One region of the Dietzia timorensis genome, then DNA from elsewhere that is predicted to be linked to it. Evidence: predicted binding sites of a transcription regulator. Region 1 holds the regulator's gene; each other region holds the start of a gene.
The links. Region 1 encodes LexA, which represses DNA repair genes until DNA is damaged. Its sites were predicted from a motif close to CGAACANNTGTTCG; they were not measured.
Positions count from the first base shown of each region.

Region 2: a site for LexA is predicted at 2,711-2,724, ahead of BJL86_RS03810 (HNH endonuclease signature motif containing protein). Genes of this name have one in related genera too.
Region 3: a site for LexA is predicted at 2,195-2,208, ahead of BJL86_RS06805 (SAV_6107 family HEPN domain-containing protein). Genes of this name have one in related genera too.

Region 1 covers NZ_CP015961.1:1,944,142-1,950,971, forward strand. The annotation lists gene nrdR (transcriptional regulator NrdR) at 38-496, opposite strand; gene BJL86_RS08890 (hypothetical protein) at 686-1,171, opposite strand; gene lexA (transcriptional repressor LexA) at 1,445-2,143, shown strand; gene hflX (GTPase HflX) at 2,140-3,534, opposite strand; gene dapF (diaminopimelate epimerase) at 3,554-4,432, opposite strand; gene BJL86_RS08910 (malate synthase G) at 4,628-6,826, shown strand.
Region 2 covers NZ_CP015961.1:825,818-832,647, forward strand. The annotation lists gene BJL86_RS03800 (AMP-binding protein) at 1-445, shown strand, start outside; gene purB (adenylosuccinate lyase) at 534-1,982, shown strand; gene BJL86_RS03810 (HNH endonuclease signature motif containing protein) at 2,091-2,525, opposite strand; partial or broken gene BJL86_RS17825 (hypothetical protein) at 2,870-3,385, opposite strand; gene BJL86_RS17025 (hypothetical protein) at 3,306-3,482, shown strand; gene BJL86_RS03820 (hypothetical protein) at 3,650-4,201, opposite strand; gene BJL86_RS03825 (alpha/beta fold hydrolase) at 4,343-5,242, shown strand; gene BJL86_RS03830 (phosphoribosylaminoimidazolesuccinocarboxamide synthase) at 5,308-6,234, shown strand; gene BJL86_RS03835 (S9 family peptidase) at 6,244-6,830, shown strand, end outside.
Region 3 covers NZ_CP015961.1:1,480,239-1,487,068, forward strand. The annotation lists gene BJL86_RS06795 (phytoene desaturase family protein) at 1-1,351, opposite strand, end outside; gene BJL86_RS06800 (GNAT family N-acetyltransferase) at 1,348-2,055, opposite strand; gene BJL86_RS06805 (SAV_6107 family HEPN domain-containing protein) at 2,245-2,670, shown strand; gene BJL86_RS06810 (DUF3040 domain-containing protein) at 2,871-3,311, shown strand; gene BJL86_RS06815 (division/cell wall cluster transcriptional repressor MraZ) at 3,739-4,221, shown strand; gene rsmH (16S rRNA (cytosine(1402)-N(4))-methyltransferase RsmH) at 4,441-5,421, shown strand; gene ftsL (cell division protein FtsL) at 5,421-6,332, shown strand; gene BJL86_RS06830 (peptidoglycan D,D-transpeptidase FtsI family protein) at 6,455-6,830, shown strand, end outside.

The DNA.
Region 1 (6,830 bases):
AACGCCCGTACGCCGCGGACAACTAGAGTCACGGCTGTCAGGAGCGAACGGGCCGGTCGTTCCGCAGTAGCGAGATCTCCTTTTCGAAATCGTCCGCAGACTCAAACGATTTGTAGACGGAAGCGAACCGCAGATACCCGACTTCATCGAGGTCGCGCAGTGGCTCAAGAATGGCAAGCCCCACTTCATGCGCCGGTACCTCCGACACGCCCTGTGCACGCACGGCCAGTTCGACCCGATGCGCGAGCATGTGCAGATCGTCGGAGGTAATGTCTCTTCCCTGGCATGCACGACGGACTCCGCGAATGACCTTGTCCCGACTGAACGGCTCGGTGACGCCGCTGCGCTTACTCACCATGAGCACCGGAGCTTCCATGGTGGTGTATCGATGACCGCAAGATGTGCATTCTCTTCGCCGGCGGATCGCAAGGCCTTCATCGGCCGTTCGTGAATCAATGACTCGCGAATCCGCCTTGTGGCACATAGGGCAAAACATCTCGGGACTCCTCGTAGCTCCACGACGACGGTCTCTGCCGTCTCGGCTACAACCTATGGTACGCCCGGGTGCTTTAATCCGATACTCACCACTAGATGTTGGGGCGAGCTGACTCCCGTAACTTCAATCCCCTCGGTTCGCAGTACACGGCATCCGTCCCATCCCCAATGCAGCGAGCAGACGCTTCTTCTAACTCGCGTACAAGAGAAACAGGAAGAGAACGAAGCCGGCGATGACGCCCAGTGCGGCAGCGGTAATAGTCTGCATACGCTCGATCGACCGCTGCGTTGGCGCCCGGAAATCGACCGCTTCGCGCCGAACTGAGTCCCTGCCGCGTGCACTGGTCGGTATGCAGACATCTGGTGCCATGCGATCGAAATTGGCACTCGAGAAAAGATACCGCTCAGAAGCTCCCCGCTTCGCCACAGATGTGTAGCGGTCGAAGCGGCGCCCTGCATCGCGCCCCACAGAAAGTCGTTCGAACCGTTCCGCCTTGGTACCCGACCGGCTTCGGAGACCATGATCGCGAAGGGCCGCAACGGTCGTGTTGTCGATACGGCTACGTTCATCTGCGACCTGCTTGAAACCTTTGACGGCAAGGCCGGAGTTACGGACGTTCTGGCGATCGGCGGTCAATTCCTCGGGCACACTGGGCCGTTCCATGTGAATAGTCATTTCCCATTCCTTTCGGACCACACTTCGTCTGATGCGGCGTTTCGAAAATCTGTGCCGCTTTTGTTCGTGTCTTAGTTCTACGAAACGGGTCCGACAATTTCGCCGACGAAAGCTCTTCGTGGCCGGAGGAATTACCCCTGTTTGGGGTCTCGTGGTTCCTTGACCTGCATTCAAGCCCAAACCGCGAAAGCAACACGCGGATCGAACACGTGTATGTCGGAATTACGATTCGAACGGTATGCTATCGAATGAAGCTACACGCACACCGGCCCAATGTTCGAAAGTGGCCCGCTCGAGCTACCCAGTGAGGAACCCGGCATGGCACGCACCGCAAAGGAAGAGCTGACCGATCGGCAGCGAATGATCATGACCGTCATCAATGACGCGATCGAGGAGCACGGCTATCCGCCGAGCATTCGCGAGATCGGCGACTCCGTCGGTCTGCAGTCGACGTCGTCGGTGGCCTATCAGCTTCGCGCTCTCGAGAAGAAGGGGTACCTCATTCGGGATGCGCATAAGCCTCGCGCGGTCGATGTGCGCTCGCCTAGTTCGTCACGCCAGCCCTCACGTCGCGCTCAGCTGCCACGTGGCGCCTCGCATCCCGCTTTCGTTCCGGTCGTCGGACGTATTGCCGCGGGCGGACCGATCCTCGCGGAGCAAGAAATCGAAGCTGTATTTCCTTTGCCCGAAGAACTTGTCGGATCGGGCGAAACCTTTATTCTCAAGGTCGTCGGCGAGTCGATGCGGGACGCAGGCATCCTTGATGGTGACTACGTCGTCGTCCGACGGCAGCAGGTGGCAGAGAACGGCGACATCGTCGCCGCGATGATTGACGGCGAGGCCACCGTGAAAACGCTGGACAAATCATCGGGCGGCGTGTGGCTGGTTCCCTCCAACGAAGCCTTCAGACCGATCCCGGGTAATTACGCCACGATTCTCGGCAAGGTAATCATTGTGTTCCGCCGTATCTAGCGGCGGAACTCCTCCAATTCGCCTGCCACCGATTCCGGAAGACGAACGGTAACCACCGTTCCCTGGTCCGAATACTCCTCGTGCACGACTGCACCCTCGGAGTGCACGCGGGAGACGATCTCACCACGGGAGTAGGGAATTTCCAGCGTCACCGTGACGTCGGTTTCGGCAATGTACTCGGCCAGCGTATGTCGGAGCGCCTCGATCCCCTCGCCCGATGTCGCGGAAACGAACGCCGCATCCTTGAACACCGCGCGCAACTCGGCAAGGACCAGCGGGTCTGCGGCGTCGATCTTGTTGATGACGAGCAGTTCCGTCGGCTGCTCAGCGTTCTGTTCGGCCACAACGTCGCGAATCACGGCGCGGACGGCATCGATCTGCGCCATAGGAAACGCGTGGGAGCCATCGACGACGTGCACAAGTAACTCCGAGTCGACCACCTCTTCGAGCGTGGAGCGGAATGCCTCGACAAGCTGAGTCGGGAGGTGCCGGACGAAACCGACGGTGTCGGTCAACACCACAGCCCGTCCGTCGGGAAGTTCAGCCCGCCGTGTCGTCGGATCCAGTGTCGCGAAGAGGGCGTCCTCCACCAACACCCCGGCGCCGGTAATCGCGTTAACGAGACTGGACTTCCCCGCGTTCGTGTATCCGGCAACAGCGATGGACGGCACCGGCGTAGCCCGCCGGCGGTGGCGCTTGGTGAGCCGGGCCTGTTTCATTCCTCGAATTTCGCGGCGGACTTTGGCCATGCGCTCACGGATTCGACGACGATCAGTTTCGATCTTCGTCTCACCGGGACCGCGAAGCCCCACGCCGCCATTGGACCCCGCGCGACCGCCGGCCTGACGTGAGAGCGCCTCACCCCAGCCGCGAAGCCTCGGAAGCATGTACTCCATCTGCGCGAGCGATACCTGGGCCTTACCTTCGCGAGACGTCGCATGCTGAGCGAAGATATCCAGGATCAACGCCGTTCGATCGATCACCTTGACGTTGACCGCCTTCTCGAGCGCGATCAACTGGCCCGGTGTGAGTTCACCATCGCAGATCACGGTATCGGCGCCCGTGGCGTCGACGATCTCGCGGAGCTCTTTGACCTTCCCGGAGCCGATGTATGTGGCGGCGTCAGGCTTGTCCCTGCGCTGGATCACCGCATCAAGCACCATCGAGCCTGCAGTCTCTGCTAGCGCGCCCAGTTCTGCCATCGCGGAATCGGCCTCCGCGGAGGACCCTTCGGTCCATACACCAACGAGGACGACACGCTCGAGGCGTAGCTGACGGTACTCCGCGTCGTTAATGTCCTGTAGTTCGGTGGACAGGCCGACAACGCGCCGGAGAGACGAGCGTTCCTCCAACTGGAGTTCGCCGGTGGACGGGTCATGATCAGAGTGCAAAGGGTTCGTCATACGAGGTCTATTCTCGCACGTCATCCGCCTTCAACAAATGTTCACCGAGAGTTCCGAGAGCGACGAGGCGCGAAGGTCCCGTCATCTGCGCGTGGCCGTCGACGATTTCGACCTGAACCCGGCCCCCCGGGACGTTGACGACCACAGTGCCGTCATTCTGCTCTGCGTCGGCGAGCGCCGCGATCGCGGTGGCCACGATGCCGGTTCCACATGAGCGGGTCTCTCCTGCACCACGTTCATGCACGCGCATCGTCACCTCGCCGTCGACCAGCGGAGTGGAGATCTCCACGTTGACGCCATTCGGGAAGAAGCCCTCGTCGAAGCTCGGCGAGACATCGACAGGCAAGGTGGCGAGGGACTCCGGCGTCATACGTGGAACTATCGCAGCGACGTGCGGGTTCCCGACGTCCACCGCCAAACCTGCGAACGTGTGACCTTCGAAGGAGACCGTCGAGACGCCGAGGACCTCGGGAACACCCATCGACACCGATACCGTTGCCGATTCGGCGGTCACGTCGCTGACCGTGGCGGGACGAAGTCCGGCACGCGTGCCCACCCGGATCTCCCCGGCGTCGGCGAGCCCCGTGGCAACCAGGGCATGCGCGAATACGCGTACGCCGTTACCGCACATTTCGGCGATGCTGCCATCGGCGTTGCGGTAGTCCATGAACCAATCGCCAGCGTCGACACCACCGGGAATGGCATCAAGTTCTCCTGCCGCGTGCAGGTCGCCGGCCCGCGCGACCCGGAGGATTCCATCGCCCCCGATGCCCGAACGACGGTTCGTGATCGAACGAATCGATACCTCGGAAAGCCGTAGCGACGCGGACTCGTCAAGAACGACCACGAAATCGTTCTCAGTCCCGTGGCCTTTGAGAAATTTGATCTCCCGCGCGTCGTCTGTCGCGCCTGCCGATGCTATAGCTTTCGGGTCGAAACTCGTCATATTCGTGATGATAATGCCTGGCCAAAGTAATTCCGCAATGCGGAACCTGACCTACCATGCTCTAGAGCTCGCGAATTAAACTCGGCGGTAGGAACATCGCGATCCAACCCACTAATTACAGGGAGGTCAGCGCACATGACTGAGCGCATTACCGTCGGCAATATCCAGATCGACAAGGTCCTCTACGACTTCGTCAACAACGAGGCCATTACCGGAACCGGCCTCGACGCCGACTCGTTCTGGCAGGGCGTGTCCGAGATCTTCACCGACCTCGCTCCGCGCAACCGCGAACTGCTCGATATCCGCGAGGAATTCCAGGCCAAGCTCGACAACTGGCACCGCGAGTACCCGGGCGCAGTCGACCAGGACAAGTACCTCGATTACCTTCGCGAGATCGGCTACCTCCTCCCCCAGGACGACAACGCCAAGGTCACGACCGAGAACGTCGATGCGGAGCTGGCTACGATTGCCGGGCCGCAGCTCGTCGTGCCGATCCTCAATGCTCGCTTCGCCCTCAATGCGGCGAACGCACGCTGGGGCTCGCTCTACGACGCTCTGTACGGCACGGACGCCATCCCCGAGGATGGCGGCGCAGAAAAGGGCAAGGGATACAACAAGGTCCGCGGTGACAAGGTCATCGCCTGGGTCCGTGAATTTCTCGACGACGTCGTGCCGCTCGCATCGGGAAGCTACGTCGGCGCTAAATCCTTCGCCATCGTGGACGGCAAGCTGGAGGTCACCCTCGCGGACGATTCGACCACGGGCCTGGCGGATCCGGACAAGCTCGCCGGTTACCTCGGCGACGCGGCGTCCCCGACCAACGTGCTTCTCGTCAACAACGGGCTCCACATCGACATCGTCTTCGATGCTTCGACCCCGTCAGGCGAATCCGATTCGGCCGGCATCTCCGACGTTGTCGTCGAGTCCGCCGTGTCTACGATCATGGACTTTGAGGACTCCATCGCCGCCGTCGACGGCGAGGACAAGGTGCACGGCTACCGCAACTGGCTCGGCCTGATGCGCGGAGACCTCGCCCACAAGCTCGAAAAAGGCGGCAAGACGATCACGCGTGTCCTCAACGACGACCGCACCTACACCACGCCTGACGGCGGAGAGCTCAATCTTCACGGACGTTCCATGCTGCTCGTGCGCAACGTCGGTCACCTCATGACGAACCCGGCCATCCTCGACGCCGAGGGCAATGAGCTCCCCGAGGGCATCATGGATGCCATTGTCACCTCGCTGTGCGGGCTGCACGGCATCGCCGAGGGCAATACGCACCGCAACTCCCGTTCTGGCTCGATCTACATCGTCAAGCCGAAGCAACACGGCCCTGACGAGGTCGCGTTCACCTCGGAGATCTTCGGCCGCGTCGAGAAGCTCCTCGATCTGCCCGAGAACACCATCAAGATGGGCGTCATGGATGAGGAGCGCCGCACCTCGGCCAACCTGTCCCGCGCCATCGCGGCCGCAAACACTCGCTGTGTGTTCATCAACACCGGCTTCCTCGACCGCACCGGCGACGAGATCCATACCTCGATGGAGGCCGGACCCATGGTCCGCAAGGGCGATATGCGCTCGGCGGCGTGGATGTCCGCGTACGAGAACTACAATGTCGACGAGGGGCTCGCCGCAGGACTCCGTGGTCGCGCCCAAATCGGTAAGGGTATGTGGGCCAAGACCGACCTCATGGCCGAAATGCTCGAGCAGAAGATCGGCCAGCCGAAGGCCGGAGCGAACACGGCTTGGGTTCCCTCGCCCACCGGTGCCTCGCTGCACGCCACGCACTACCACCGCGTGAACGTCCTCGAGGTCCAGGAGCAGCTGAGCTCCGCGGGACGCCGCGTCAAGCCCGAGGACATCCTCGAGCTGCCGTTGGCCCCGTCTGCCGATTGGACCGAGGAAGAAAAGAAGCAGGAAGTCGACAACTCCTGCCAATCGATTCTCGGCTACGTCGTTCGTTGGATCGACCAGGGAATCGGCTGTTCCAAGGTGCCGGATATCCATGACGTCAACCTCATGGAGGACCGCGCAACGCTTCGAATCTCGAGCCAGATGCTCGCGAACTGGCTGCGCCACGGCGTTATCACCGAGGAGTTCCTTATCGAGGAGCTCAAGCGCATGGCGCAGCTGGTCGACGGGCAGAACGAGGGGGATCCGAACTACTACCCCATGGCCCCGAACTTCGAGGACTCCGTGGCCTTCAACGCCGCTCGTGACCTGATTCTCAAGGGCGGCGAGCAGCCCTCCGGCTACACCGAGCCGATTCTGCATGCACGACGCCGCGAGTTCAAGGCGAAGCACGGCGCGAACAACACCGCTGCGCTTGGCTAGTAAC
Region 2 (6,830 bases), 1.1 Mb from region 1:
CGACGCGCCGGAGAAGACGGCAGAGCGCTTCTCCTCCGACGGTCGCTGGTACTACACAGGCGATGCCGGCAAGCGGGGCCAGGATGGGATGTTCTACTTCGCCAGTCGCGACGACGATGTCGTTATCATGGCCGGCTACCGGATCGGTCCGTTCGATGTCGAATCGGTGTTGGTGCAGGACCCGGAGGTAATAGAGGCCGCCGTCATCGGCGTTCCGGACGACCTGCGCGGAGAGGTGCTCGAAAGCTACGTCGTCCTGCGCGACGGTATTCCGGACGCGGGGACGGCCGAGGCCACGACTTCGCGGCTCCAGCACCTGGTGAAGAAGGGATTCGCGGCGCACGCCTACCCTCGCCGGATCCACTATGTCGCCGAGCTTCCCAAGACACCATCGGGCAAGATCCAGCGATTCCTGCTGCGCAAGGAACGCACGACCCGGAGCTGACGCGAGAAAGACGAAGGAGCCGCGTGGCGGATGCGACGGGGGAGAGGCGGCTAGAGGCCGGGCGCGGGGATGGGCAATAATCGAGGGCGTGACTGATAGCGCGAATAGCCCAGCAAAGCCTCGTATCGCCAACGTTCTCGCCTCACGGTATGCGAGCGCGGACATGGCGCGGATCTGGTCGGCCGAGAACAAGATTCGGCTCGAACGGCAACTGTGGATCGCCGTGATGCGTGCGCAGTCCTCGCTCGGACTGGATATCGCCGACGATGTTATCGCCGACTACGAGGCGGTGATCGACCAGGTAAACCTTGACTCGATCGCCGAGCGCGAGCGCGTGACCCGCCACGATGTGAAGGCGCGGATCGAGGAATTCAACGCGCTGGCCGGGCACGAGCACATCCATAAGGGGATGACGAGCCGCGACCTCACCGAGAACGTGGAGCAGCTGCAGCTGCGGCAGTCGCTGGAACTCGTCCACGGGCGCGGCGTCGCGGCCGCGCGGCGACTGGCCGAGCGCGCGGTAGCGTACCGGGACCTCGTGATGGCCGGCCGCTCGCACAACGTCGCCGCCCAGGCGACGACGCTCGGCAAGCGATTCGCCTCGGCCACAGAGGAGCTCCTCATCGCGCTACGGCGGGTGCGGACCACAGCCGATAACCTCCCGCTTCGCGGAATCAAGGGGCCGATGGGCACCGCGCAGGACATGTTGGATCTTTTTGACGGCGACGAGGCGAAGCTGCAGGAGCTCGAAACGCTCGTCGCGCAGCACCTCGGGTTCGGCCAGGTCTTCAGTTCCGTCGGGCAGGTGTATCCGCGTTCGGTGGACCACGAGGTTGTCGGTGCGCTCGTGCATATGGGAGCGGCGGCGTCATCCTGGGCCCACACTGTGCGTCTGATGGCGGGGAACGAAACGGTGACCGAGGGGTTCAAGCCGGGACAAGTCGGTTCGTCCGCTATGCCGCACAAGATGAACGCGCGTTCGTGCGAGCGGATCAACGGGATGCAGGTCGTGCTTCGTGGCTACCAGTCGATGGTGTCCGAGCTTGCCGGTGCCCAGTGGAACGAGGGCGACGTGTTCTGCTCCGTGGTGCGTCGGGTCGCGCTTCCTGACGCGTTCTTCACGCTTGAAGGGCAGTACGAAACATTTCTCACCGTGCTCGAGGAGTTCGGTGCCTACCCGGCGGTGATCGACAAGGAGCTCCAGCGTTACCTGCCGTTCCTCGCGACTACGAAGGTGCTCATGGCGTCCGTGCGTGCTGGCGTGGGGCGTGAGACCGCGCACGAGGCGATCAAGGAGAACGCGGTGGCCGTTGCGTTGGCGATGCGCGAGGAGGGGCGAGAACCGGACCTGATCGAACGGCTCGCCGCAGATTCTCGCATCCCGCTGGACAAGGAACAGCTCGAGGCCGAACTTGCGCAGAAGGACGCGTTTGTCGGTGCGGCCGGCTCGCAGACCGATGCGGTCGTTGCGCAGGTCGCGGACCTCGTCGAGCAGTACCCTGACGCGGCGGTGTACAGCCCGGGCGAAATTTTCTAGCACGCCGTGTGGCGCCTTCGCTGTGGTGTTGCGAAGGCGCGTGGCGATGCGGGTGGGGGACCGCGCAGGTTGGGCGCCTAGCGGGTCCGGTCGGTGTTCGGCCGGGCGTTAGGCGGGCTCTGCGGAGTCCCGCGGCGGAGTATTTGGCGTCCACACGAATTTTTCGAGATCGTGCGGATCCGGGCGAACCGACCAGCCATCCGGAGAGCCGTTGATCTTGTTGTGATGCGCGCGGCACACGAGAAGCAGATTTGCGAGGGTGGTACGTCCGCCGTCATTCCAGGGTTTTAGGTGGTGTACCTGGCACCGCACCGCAGGTTCGTCGCAACCGGGGAAGCGGCAGCCATCGGCTTGGGCGTAAAGCACCAGGCGTTGGACCGCGTCGGCGAATCGGGACTCGGCGTTCGTGGCGTCGGGATCGATCTCGTCGATCCGGAACAATCGCTCGCGGCCGGAAACTCGCGTGGATAAAAAGCTGGGGCCGCTCGAAGCCATGTCGAGGGCGTCGCGCACGGACACGACCGCGCCGGAATTCGTCGACACGAGAGTGCCGAGATTGGTCCAGTCTCCCGGGCCGAGGCGGATGACGATCGAAGCGACCGGCGTGGAGCCGGACGACGTGTGGGGAGCCGGTCGCGAAGCGTTTTCTGCGGGGCTCTGGCCTTGTGGCGTTTCGGTTGCGTTGGATGAATCGTCGGTGGTGGCGAGGTGCTCGAGGAGAAGATCGTGGAACGCCTGCTCGTGGCTGAGATCCTCCGGAACCCGGCCCTCTTTGGCGCTTCTTCGGCCTGTTTCGCGCGCAGCGCGCTCGCCCGCGCCGATAGACCTCCGAGCAAGGACCGCGTACCCGGGGTTACGTTTAAGACGAGTTTGGACATGCCATCGGATTGCTGACCGTAGAGTCGCGCCGCGCGGGCCGCGCGCTGTTGTGCCTGCCGGTCCTTGCCGTCGGACGGGAGCCTGGGGCTGAGTGAGGTTTGTACCTCCTGCTTGAGCGTGGCGGCGGACTTGGTGCCCGCCCTGCGCACGATGCGCTCTTCGGCCCTGTCGAGGACGGCCTTGTCGAGGAGGTCTTCGTAGGGTTCGCGTGCGGAGGCGATGGCGCGTGCTTGAATCGCGGTGATCCGTAGCTCGATGAACGCGCGGCCGGCGATGGTGTCGACAAGATCGAAGGTATCCAGCCGAGTATGCGCCTGCGGCCTGCTGCAGCCCGTCGCTTCCGATAGAGCTGCGGCAATTCGCGTGCGGGAACGGTTCAGCGCGACCTCCACCGAGGCGAAGTGCCCGGCGTGAAGAACTGCCGCGACTTCCGCGCGGCGAGCGATGAGCTCGACCTCGCGGGAAATCGAGAACCGATCGCTTTCGCCGAGCCAGCCGCGCTCGGGAGCCAACGACGCGCACACATCGGCGAGCGCCTCGCTCGCGTGGGACACGAGCGCGACCGGACTCTCGCGGGGCGCCGTGTCATCGGGGATGTCGTTCATGGCCGCCACGCTATGAGGACAGGCCGAAAAAGACGGCGCGAAACCTGCAACGAAATCAACCGCTGTGGATCACGGATGGGCCTGTGGAGTGCGGCCGGTCCGGGCGGACCTGGGTGTTTGCCTGCTGCGTTACGTTCTCGGGGGTCTGAGACCGACGAAAGTGTCGATCGTCGCGTTCAGGGGCTAGAGGGGGAGCGACACGGGATGGATGCCTGTAGCGGTGAGGAAGGTTGACACGGCGATGGCGATGGACGCGGCCCCGCCGAGCACGAGCACACTCCACGTGGCGAAGGTGGAGGAGGACGACGTGCGTGGTCGGGTGGTCGAGGCGGCAGCCTGGGCCGAGCCGGTCCGGGGGCGCGTCTGCACGGCGACCGCGGACGTGGATTCCCCAGGCGACAAGGAAGGCTTGTGGACGACGGGATGAGGCGCCTGGGGCTTGTTTTTCGCCGAGGCCACGCCCCACCACACCGCCGACGTGAGGGCGAGCGCCACCGACCAGTAGACGGTCGAACCGCGAAACACCTCGTCGCCGAACACCGTGTTCTGCTCGGTGAATCGAGCGACGATCGCGCCGACGAGGGCAAGGATCGTCGACGGAAGGCCGGCGCCTTCGCGTAATCGCGGTACGAGTACGACCACCAGTAGCAGGATCGCCGAGGCACAGATCGCCAGCGTCGCGAACCCTGTCATCAAGAAGTCAATAGGGCCGGAAGGCCCGTCAAGCAAAGTCACACCGGCGACGATATTCTCCGATGCTGGCAGCTTCGCAGGTGATCGCTGAGAAGCCGGTGATAGTAGAGCAGGAATTTTCCGGCCCCGCCCGGTCGGGTGAAACCGGCGTCCGACGTCATGGGTGGGGGTTACTGTGTGGGAATGACGTACCTCCCCAGCATCGACAGCGTGCCCTCGACCCCTTGGAACGCCGGCGAACCCGGCGCGGACGGCGGCACTGTGTTCGGCAGGTCGTTCCCGGCGCGCGGCACCGAGCGGGCCGCACTGCTACTCGTGCACGGATTCGGCGAGCACCACGGCCGCTATGCGCGGCAGATCGAACATCTCGCTGAGAGTGGGGTCACCGTGTTCGCGTTCGATCTTCCCGGGCACGGGCGCTCTTCGGGACGGCGTGCGGTCGTCGACGTGAATGCGTTGGTCGGCACAGTGCACGCGGCGCTCCTGCGGGTGGCGGCTCATGCGCGAGAACGCGGGATCCCGGTCGGACTGATGGGCCACTCCATGGGCGGGCTGCTCGCGGCGGCGACCGCAGTGCGCGTCCCGGGGGCCGTCGACGGCATGTTCCTGTCCTCGCCTGCACTACTCGTCGGCGTCGGCTACCCGGAGTGGTACAAGAATCTCGGCGAACTGCTCGCGGCGTTGGCGCCATGGGCCCCCGCGTCTTCGCTTGATCCAGAGGGAATCAGCAGGATCGAGGCGTACGTGGAGGACTATTCTGAGGACCCGCTCGTGTTCCACAAACCAGTTCCCGCATTGACGGCAGCGACGATGCTGTCCGCCGGGGATACGACCCGCGCGCAGGCGGGAACGATTTCGATTCCCACGAGGATCATTCACGGCACGGAGGATGCCCTGGCCGACATCATCGGTTCGCGCGAATTCGCGGCGCTGTCCGCGGCGGCGAGGGAGCGCGCGGGCCTGACCCCGGCGGTGACGCTCACCGAGTTCCCCGGCGCCTTCCACGAGATCTTCAACGACCTCGACGCCGACGCCGCCTACGTCCAGCTCGACGAATGGTTGGACCAACTCTTCGAGGCGTAACCGGGAGTCCTGCCGCCCTCCCGCCGTGCGCGGGCGGGCCGGATAGAAGACGTAGGCTGGTCGGCATGCGTGCGCAACTGACTGACTATCGACACCTCGGCGGCGGCAAGGTCCGCGAACTCTACGAAATCGATGCGGATACCCTGCTTCTGGTCGCGACTGACCGGATTTCGGCTTACGACCATATCCTGCCCTCGCCGATCCCCGACAAAGGTCGCGTATTGACGGCGATGAGCTTCTTTTTCTTCGACGCGCTGGGTGTACCCAACCACCTCGCGGGCCCGGCCGACGATGAGCGGATCCCCGCCGAGGTCCTCGGCCGTTCGATGGTTGTACGCAAGCTCGATATGGCCTCCGCGGAATGTGTGGCGCGCGGGTACCTCACCGGATCCGGCCTGGTCGAGTATCGCGACAGGGGAACGGTGTGCGGCATCGAATTGCCCGGCGGGCTGACGGAGGCGAGCCGGCTGCCCGAGCCGATCTTCACCCCGGCGACCAAAGCCGAGCAGGGCGAGCACGACGAGAACATCAGCTTCGCGGAGCTCGCCGATATCGTCGGCAAGGACCTCGCTGAGCAGCTGCGCACGGCGACGCTCGACATTTATTCTCGGGCGGCGGGCCTTGCGCGGGAGAAGGGGATCATCCTCGCCGACACGAAGTTCGAATTCGGCGTAGAAGCCGATGGCTCGCTCGTGCTCGCGGATGAGGTGCTCACGCCCGACTCCTCGCGCTATTGGCCCGCCGACACCTGGAACGAGGGCGAGGTGCAGCCGAGCTTCGACAAGCAGATCGTGCGCAACTGGCTCACCGGCCCGGACTCGGGGTGGGACCGCGCATCCGACCAGGCGCCGCCGGAGCTGCCCGCCGAGGTCGCCGAGCGCACACGAGACCGGTACATCGAGGCGTACGAGAAGATCTCGGGTCTGCGGTTCGCGGACTGGCCGGGCGCCGACGCTGGTGTTTTCGGCGCGGATGCGGGCGAAGAGAACTAGGAGGCGATGGTGACCGAATCCGAAAATCCCCAGACGAGCGAACCGACGGAATCCGCCGCCCGTCTCCGGCCGCCCGTGGCGAAAAAGGTTCCCGTTACCCGCTCCCACCACGGCCGCGATTTCGTCGACGACTACGAGTGGATGCGGGATCCGGAATCCTCGGACACCCGCGCCCACCTGGAGGCGGAAAACGCCTACACCGATCAGGAACTGGCGCCGATGGAGCCGTTGCGGGACACGGTGTACGAGGAGATCCGCTCGCGCATCAAAGAGACAGACATGTCCGTCCCTTCGCGTTCGGGCGACTTCTGGTATTTCTCGCGCACATTCGAAGGCAAGTCCTACGGTCAGTATTGCCGCGTGCCGGTGGCGCACGAGTTCGTCGATGCCCCGCTGGATCCCGCCGGCTGGGTGCCTCCGGAAGTGACGCCCGGGGTCGAGCTTCCCGGTGAGCAGATGCTGTTCGACGGCAACGTCGAGGCCGAGGGGCACGAGTTCTTCTCGCTGGGCGCGTTTGCAACGAACTTCGCCCAGAACGTGCTTGCCTATTCCATCGACATCGTCGGCGACGAGAGGTACACGCTGCGCTTTCGCGC
Region 3 (6,830 bases), 460 kb from region 1:
GATCGAGCGGGGACTGCGCGAATCGATGCTCGACCGAGTTCGCGAACCCCGGCGAATAGGAATCCACCGCGGCGATGATGCGGTCGGCCTCGGCGTTCTTGACCTCGTCCCAGCTTCGACCATCCGCCAAGTGCCGTGGGTGCCACTGGGACCACAGAGTCAACTCGTGTTTCCCGGACGGGGCCAGGCTCGGGTCGAGAGAGGAAAAACTCATGACGAGCACTGCAGGATCGGCGTCGAGGGCGCCCGCCGAGGCGACGCCATACCGCCGGTCGAGGAGCTTGCGGTCGTTAACGAGTAGCTGTAGTCCCCGCGAACTTTCCTCGACACGCGCTCCCTCGTAGGTGGGAAGTCGATCCGTTCCCACGCGCACCGGCATCCCGACGCCGAAACCCGTGCGGATTCCTCGCCGCCACCGGGCCCAGTCGGCGGACGAAACGAGCGGGCGGACGAGCTCGAGAGTCGAGAGGATATGCGCGGCGGAAATGACGCAGCGAGCGCGGAAATCCCTGTCGCCCGCGCGAACCGTCCACGCTCCGCCGTCATCGGGCGACAGTGCGGTGACGGCATGGGAGGCGAGGACCTCGCCACCGTTGTACCTGATCGCCGCGATGAGAGCTTCGGCGAGCGCGCCCGAACCGCCGCGGGCTCTACCGGGAGGGATCGAATGCATGAGCGCGGCGAAGCCGATCATCGGCGCCGTGGCCGGGGACGACATCGGCGGACCCGACTGCGCGCCGAACCACGCGAGAGCTGCCTTGAGGCGCTCGGAGTCGAACCAATAATCCAGGAGCGCATCGCCGGAAGAGAGAAACTGATGGGAGAGCGCGAGGGGATGGCGCATTCCGTAGGATCCGACCAGCTTCCCGAGGCCACGCGGGTTCGGCGCCGACCCGAAGCTCGCCATCATGCCCTCTGCGAGCGGGGTCCATGTCGCGACGAATTCGCGATATGCGGCGGCGTCGCGTTCCGAACAGGCGGCTGCGATCGACGCGCACGTGGCATCGAGATCAGAGGAGAACACCAGTGGAGGCTCGCCCGAACCCGGCGGAGCGGGCGCGAACGCCCACGGATCGCAATCGAGGTATTCGAGTCCGAATCGGCCCAGCTCGAGCTCTTCGATTATCCCGGTGTGCCGAATCATCAGATGCGACGACGAACCGCGGTCGGTGAGGTGTCCGGGGTAGCGCTCTACGGTTGACGTCGCACCACCCAAGACGCTGTCGCGTTCCAGCACGGCCACCGCCTTGCCCGCGCGCGCCAGGTACGCCGCTGCGATGAGCCCGTTGTGGCCTGAGCCGATGACCACGGCGTCGTACCTGATCTTCGTGCCGTTTCGCGCGCCCGTCATTCCGTTCTCGACCCATCTGCTGTGGAAGTGGCGGACATCTGGTGCAGATCGGTCCGCAGGATGGCAAACCGGCGGGGATCGCCTTCGAAGAGGAAATTGCGCAGCACATCCGTGAACCCGGCGCGGCGGTAGAGACGCCAGGCGTTATTCGTCTCGCCCTCGACCTCGGGAGTGGACAGGAGAACCGAACCCTCTGTCCGCGTGGCGAGAAACGACTGCAGCAGTGCCCGGCCGACACGATGCCCGTGAAGCGCAGGGAGAACGTGGAGCTCGGTGAGTTCGGCCATTATCTCCGGGAGCGACACTCCTGCAGAGCGCGCGCCCGCCGACACCCGGTCGAACCACCACTGCCCCTGGCTGGTGCGATAGCCATAGCAAATACCGACCAGAACCTCGTCTGACGACGGAGGCTCTTGACCCGCCAGGCCCCGCGTGTCTCCCGACGCGGGGACGACCCTTACGTCGAGGTCCTGCGGCTCGGACGCCGGCTCGTGATTCGCCCGGCGAAACCACCACCTTCTCCCGCGCCCGCGCGCGGCCGCACCGTCCGCGGGCGCCGACACCGCGAGTCCGGCGGCGTCTTCCCTTGAGACGAACGCCGCGACTGCAGAGAAGCCCGCCCATCGGCTGTGTTCGTGCCACACGGGGCTGCGCTGCCACGACAATCTTGGGGAGTAGCCCATGGCCGAGACGTATACGTCCAACGCCTCGCGCACCCTTAGCCTAAACTCGGCCGGCGAGAGAGCGACGATACGTATTTCCACCCATCCATAACACCACAATGTGCCGACCCTGCGGAGGGGCTGGAAGTATCCACGCTGGTCAACGCTGAATGTCAGTTGGCGAATATATGTTCTATCCGTAATTGAATCGACAAGAAAACGGAGAACATTATGTACACCAACATTCATCGGGCAGAGGCAACGTCGACCATCTCCGCGCAGAGCTCGCGGCGCCGTTCTGCTCATATCAGCCGTGCGCGAAGGGCCGAACTTCTCCGGGAGCAGGCAGTCTCGGCGAGCAGCCCGGAAGAAAAACTCGCGCTGTCATACCGCAGCGCCCGAGAAAAAGGGGCGTTGCTCCTAGGGGCTCCGCCACGGAGGGGGCCGAATAACGTCTGGATCCGGCTCGAACGAGAATGCCCAGCGATGGCCGAGTGGGCACGTACGTTTCGCGGGTACTCCGGCCTCGTTTCGGCGATCGATGCCGGACTTCCGCGGAAAGTCGATGGCGAATTCGCCAGGAAGTTCCTGTGGGCGGTCGGGCAGTTCTTCGAAAGGGTCGAGGCAGAGCAGATTCAGGAAAAAGCTGCTGCCTAGCCGTTCGCGGGAAATTCCGAAGGATCAATTGGTAACGGCCCGGGCAAATGGACGTATGATGGAGGAGTAAAAACGCGCGCCAGAATTCGGCGGGAACGAAAAGTTTGCGTCGCGCGTTGTACACACTGCCCAGGAAAAATCGGGGACCGCGTGCAGTGCACATGGGAGCCTCGCGACATACGCCAGCCAAGGGAGGATCCGTGCCACTTTCAGAGCACGAGCAGCGGATGCTCGACGAGATCGAAAGCGGACTCTACGCGGACGATCCCAAGTTTGCGAGCAACGTCCGTCGAAGCTCCTCATCGTCGGGTATCAGCCCAAACTTGTGGAAGTTTGTGCTCGTCGGGCTTGTCGGGCTTGCGCTACTCATCGTCGGACTCGCCTTCGGCCCCAAGCCGGCGGGCTTTCCCATCGTCAGCCTCCTCGGCTTCGTCATCATGTTCGGCGCAGGCGTAGGCGCCTTGCTATCGACTTCCGGTTCGACCGAGAAGAAGGGCGCTTCGTCGCCAGGTCGTGGCAAAGCGGCACCAAAGAAGGGGTCCCGAGGGCAGAATGGCCCGGCGTCGAAAAGCAAGCCCTCCGGCAACTTCAGTGATCGGATGGAAGAGCGCTTCCGGCGGCGCTTCGAGGAAGGGCGCTAGAAGCTAGCTCCCCACTTTCGACCACAATCCCTGTCACCTCCACGGTGGCAGGGATTTTTTGTGTCCAGATGGCCTCACACCCGTCTCGACCCGCATGTCCCCACATTCCTCCACCACGCTTCTCCCGAGTTCCCCACTTTGCTCCACTGATGCTGCGATCATGATTCACTTGTTTCACATTCGCCTCGTTAGCTATGCTTAGCCACAGTCGAGGAACTTTCCTCAAATGCGACGCTGTGCGTGTCGCCACGAATTTCGATGAATATTGCCGCTTTGAACTGCGCTTATTTAAGTGCGTGGGGCAAAGTGGGGATGAGGCCTTGTATGTGGGGCTTGGTGGGGTAAAGTGGGGGATGCAAGTCGCTCAGATGTAATCCAGGGCCGTCGATAGGACAAAGCCAGGGATGCGGGGAACGGGAGGTGGCTGGTGGATTCCACCGACACGCCTGTCTCCACGGATGAGCGGGAACCCGTTTTCGTCGGGTACGGGACGTACCGCCCCAGGCTCGACGACAAGGGACGACTGACAATCCCGGCAAAGTTTCGAGCACCCCTCGAAGACGGGCTGGTGGTGTGCAACTGGTTCACCAACGCGCTGTCGGTCTTCCCGGAAGACGAGTTCAACGCACTGGTGAAGAAGATTCGCCCGACGGCCAACCGCTCTGCGCGGCACATGGCTTTCTACCGAATCCTCGTCAGCGGGGCGGACGTGCAACAACTCGATAAGCAGGGACGAATTTCCATTCCATCCGGCCAACGCGGGTACGCGGGTCTCGACAGGGACTGCGTGGTCAACGGGTTGGGCGAGCGCCTCGAAGTATGGGACGCAACTGCATGGGATCGCTACAACGAAGAAAATCTTCCGGCGTTCTCGGAGATGGAAGGCGCGTCGCTCGGTATCGAGTTCTAGGGAACGGCCCCGCGGGGATCGATTCCGGCGCGGAGTGTCTTGCGGCCTTCGCCCAGGGTGCCCTGGCGTACTTCCCCAACGCCAGGTCCCACTGGGCGGGGACCTCAAGATACTGCGGACTCAAATCGCGATCTGTACGACCAGCAGGCCAATTGGTTTGCATGGCCTCTCGGGAGGAGGTGGGTGGTGGACTCTCCATCGGCAACGCACATCCCGGTGATGCTCGCGCGAACGATCGACTTGTTCACCCCCGCCATCGATGCCGCGGTGAACGAAGGACGCACTCCGGTGATCGTCGACGGCACACTTGGCCTCGGAGGGCACTCCGCCCACCTTCTGGCTCGATTTCCGACTCTCCACATCATCGGAGTGGACCGGGACACCGAAGCTCTGGACATGGCGGCACGAAGGCTCACGGCGTATTCCGCTCGCTTCACTCCGGTGCACGCTCGATTCGACGACGCCAACGCGATCACCGAGGCGATACCTGACTTCTCGGCTGACGACGCCGGAGCGTGTATCGATGGTGCGCTCCTGGATTTCGGGGTCTCGTCGATGCAGCTAGATGTTCCCGAGCGAGGGTTCGCCTACTCGGTCGACGCGCCACTCGACATGCGGATGGACTCCACCACCGGGATGACGGCCGCCGACGTACTCAATGAGTATTCGGCGAAAGACCTAGCCCGAATCTTGCGCGAGTACGGCGAGGAACGCTTCGCGCGGCAAATCGCGTCCGCCATCGTCAAGCGCCGGGATACCGAACGGTTTAGGAACTCCGCCGAGCTCGTCGAGCTTCTCTACGCCACGATCCCTGCAGGCGCGCGGCGGACCGGAGGGCACCCCGCGAAGCGAACGTTCCAAGCTCTTCGTATCGAGGTCAACGCCGAGCTCGAGGCCGTATCCGGCGCCGTCGTCCTCTACCTCGATCTCGTCCGTGAGGGCGGAAACGTGATCTTCATGTCCTATCACTCCCTCGAAGACAAGATCGTCAAAAAGGAGCTGACGGCCCGAACGCGATCCACGACGCCGGCGGATCTTCCCGTCGAGCTGCCAGGACATGAAGCGCAATACCGACTACTGACCCGCGGGGCCGAAAAGGCCTCCGACGCCGAAATCGAAGGCAACCCACGATCGGCATCGGTGCGTGTGCGCTGCGCCGAACGAATCACTCCACGCAAGCTGCCCAGGAAGGACCGCTGATGAGCTCTCGCACTCCGTCACGTGGACGTGTCCGCTCTGACCGCACCGCCAATCGCACGACTCGCAGGCAGGGAGGCGCGACGGGATCGCCATCTCGCGCGCGCACGTCGGCCGGGGCGCAGACTGCGACCCTCGAGCGTCCGGGTGCCCGGGGGGTGGCCGCCCCAGCGACGCCGAAGCCGCGGACGCGCAAGTCCGCGCCGCCGAGCGTACGCGGCCGTCGCCTGCCGGAATCGGCACCTGCGTCACTCACGTTCGCGGACCGGGCGGCGGCGCTTCGCAGCGGTGTCTCGCGTATCCCGTTCGTCGCGGTGGTACTCGTCCTGGTCGTCGCAGGAATCGGATTCACGCTCTTCTTGTCTGCTCAGTCGACCGAGGACACGTACGCTCTGCGTTCCGAGCAGAACAACATTGCGGTCCTTCGCGAACAGCGCGATGCCCTGCTCACGGAGATCGAATCCGACCGCAGTGCCGAGGCCCTTGCTCGGAAGGCTGGAGAGCAGGGGATGGTGACGGTGCTCGAATCACCGATGATCGTCCGCAACGACGACGGATCGACACGTGTCGAAGGGCCCGAGGAGGCCACGCTAGGCGCGCCGATCGAGCCTCTGCAGCCGGAGCGGAGCGCCTCTGGTGATCGCGGTAGCGCGGCCTCGAACGATTCGAATCGGTTCGGTTTGCCTCCCGAGCGCGGCCGCGAATCGAATGACGACCAAGGCGGTCTCCGGGTCCCCCACCAGCAGGAAGAAGCGCACGTTCCGGACCTCGGTGCCGGACGGCGAGTGGCGGATCTTCCGGCTCCTGCCGCAGAGGAGCCGGCTCCCGCACCGGCACCTGCGGGAGTACCTGCCCCCGCCGGCGATGAGCAGGTTCCCCCTGCTGCGCCAGGACCTGTGGACGCGCCGCAGTAGGTCGAATGATTCGGACCGGGAACAGGTAATTTCCGGGTTGAGAAAGCAAAGCCATCGCACAAGCGATGAATATCCGGGGTGGACTTCGGCTCAGGCCGGGCACGATCGCGGGAGGAGAGCACATGAACGGACGACCCCCGCACGAGCGCGCAGGGGCGCAGGGTGCGAGAAAATCGTCGTCTCGTTCCGCAGGTGCCCGCACGCCCATCCGCACGACCTCGCAGACCGACTCTCGATTCAAATTCCTCCGCGCTATCGTCGTGCTTCTGCTCGTCGTCGCATTGGCGAAACTGCTCTGGGTACAGACGATCGGTGGGCGCGAACTGGCGGCCCAAGCCGCGAATCAACGCATGGTCGAACAGGTTATGCCGGCGACGCGAGGCGAAATCGTCGACTACCGCGGCGAACCCATCGCCTTTACCCGTGAGGCCCGCTCGCTGTCCATCCAGCCCTCGGTCGAGCGGGACAACGCTGACGAGCGTCACCAGACCGACCCAG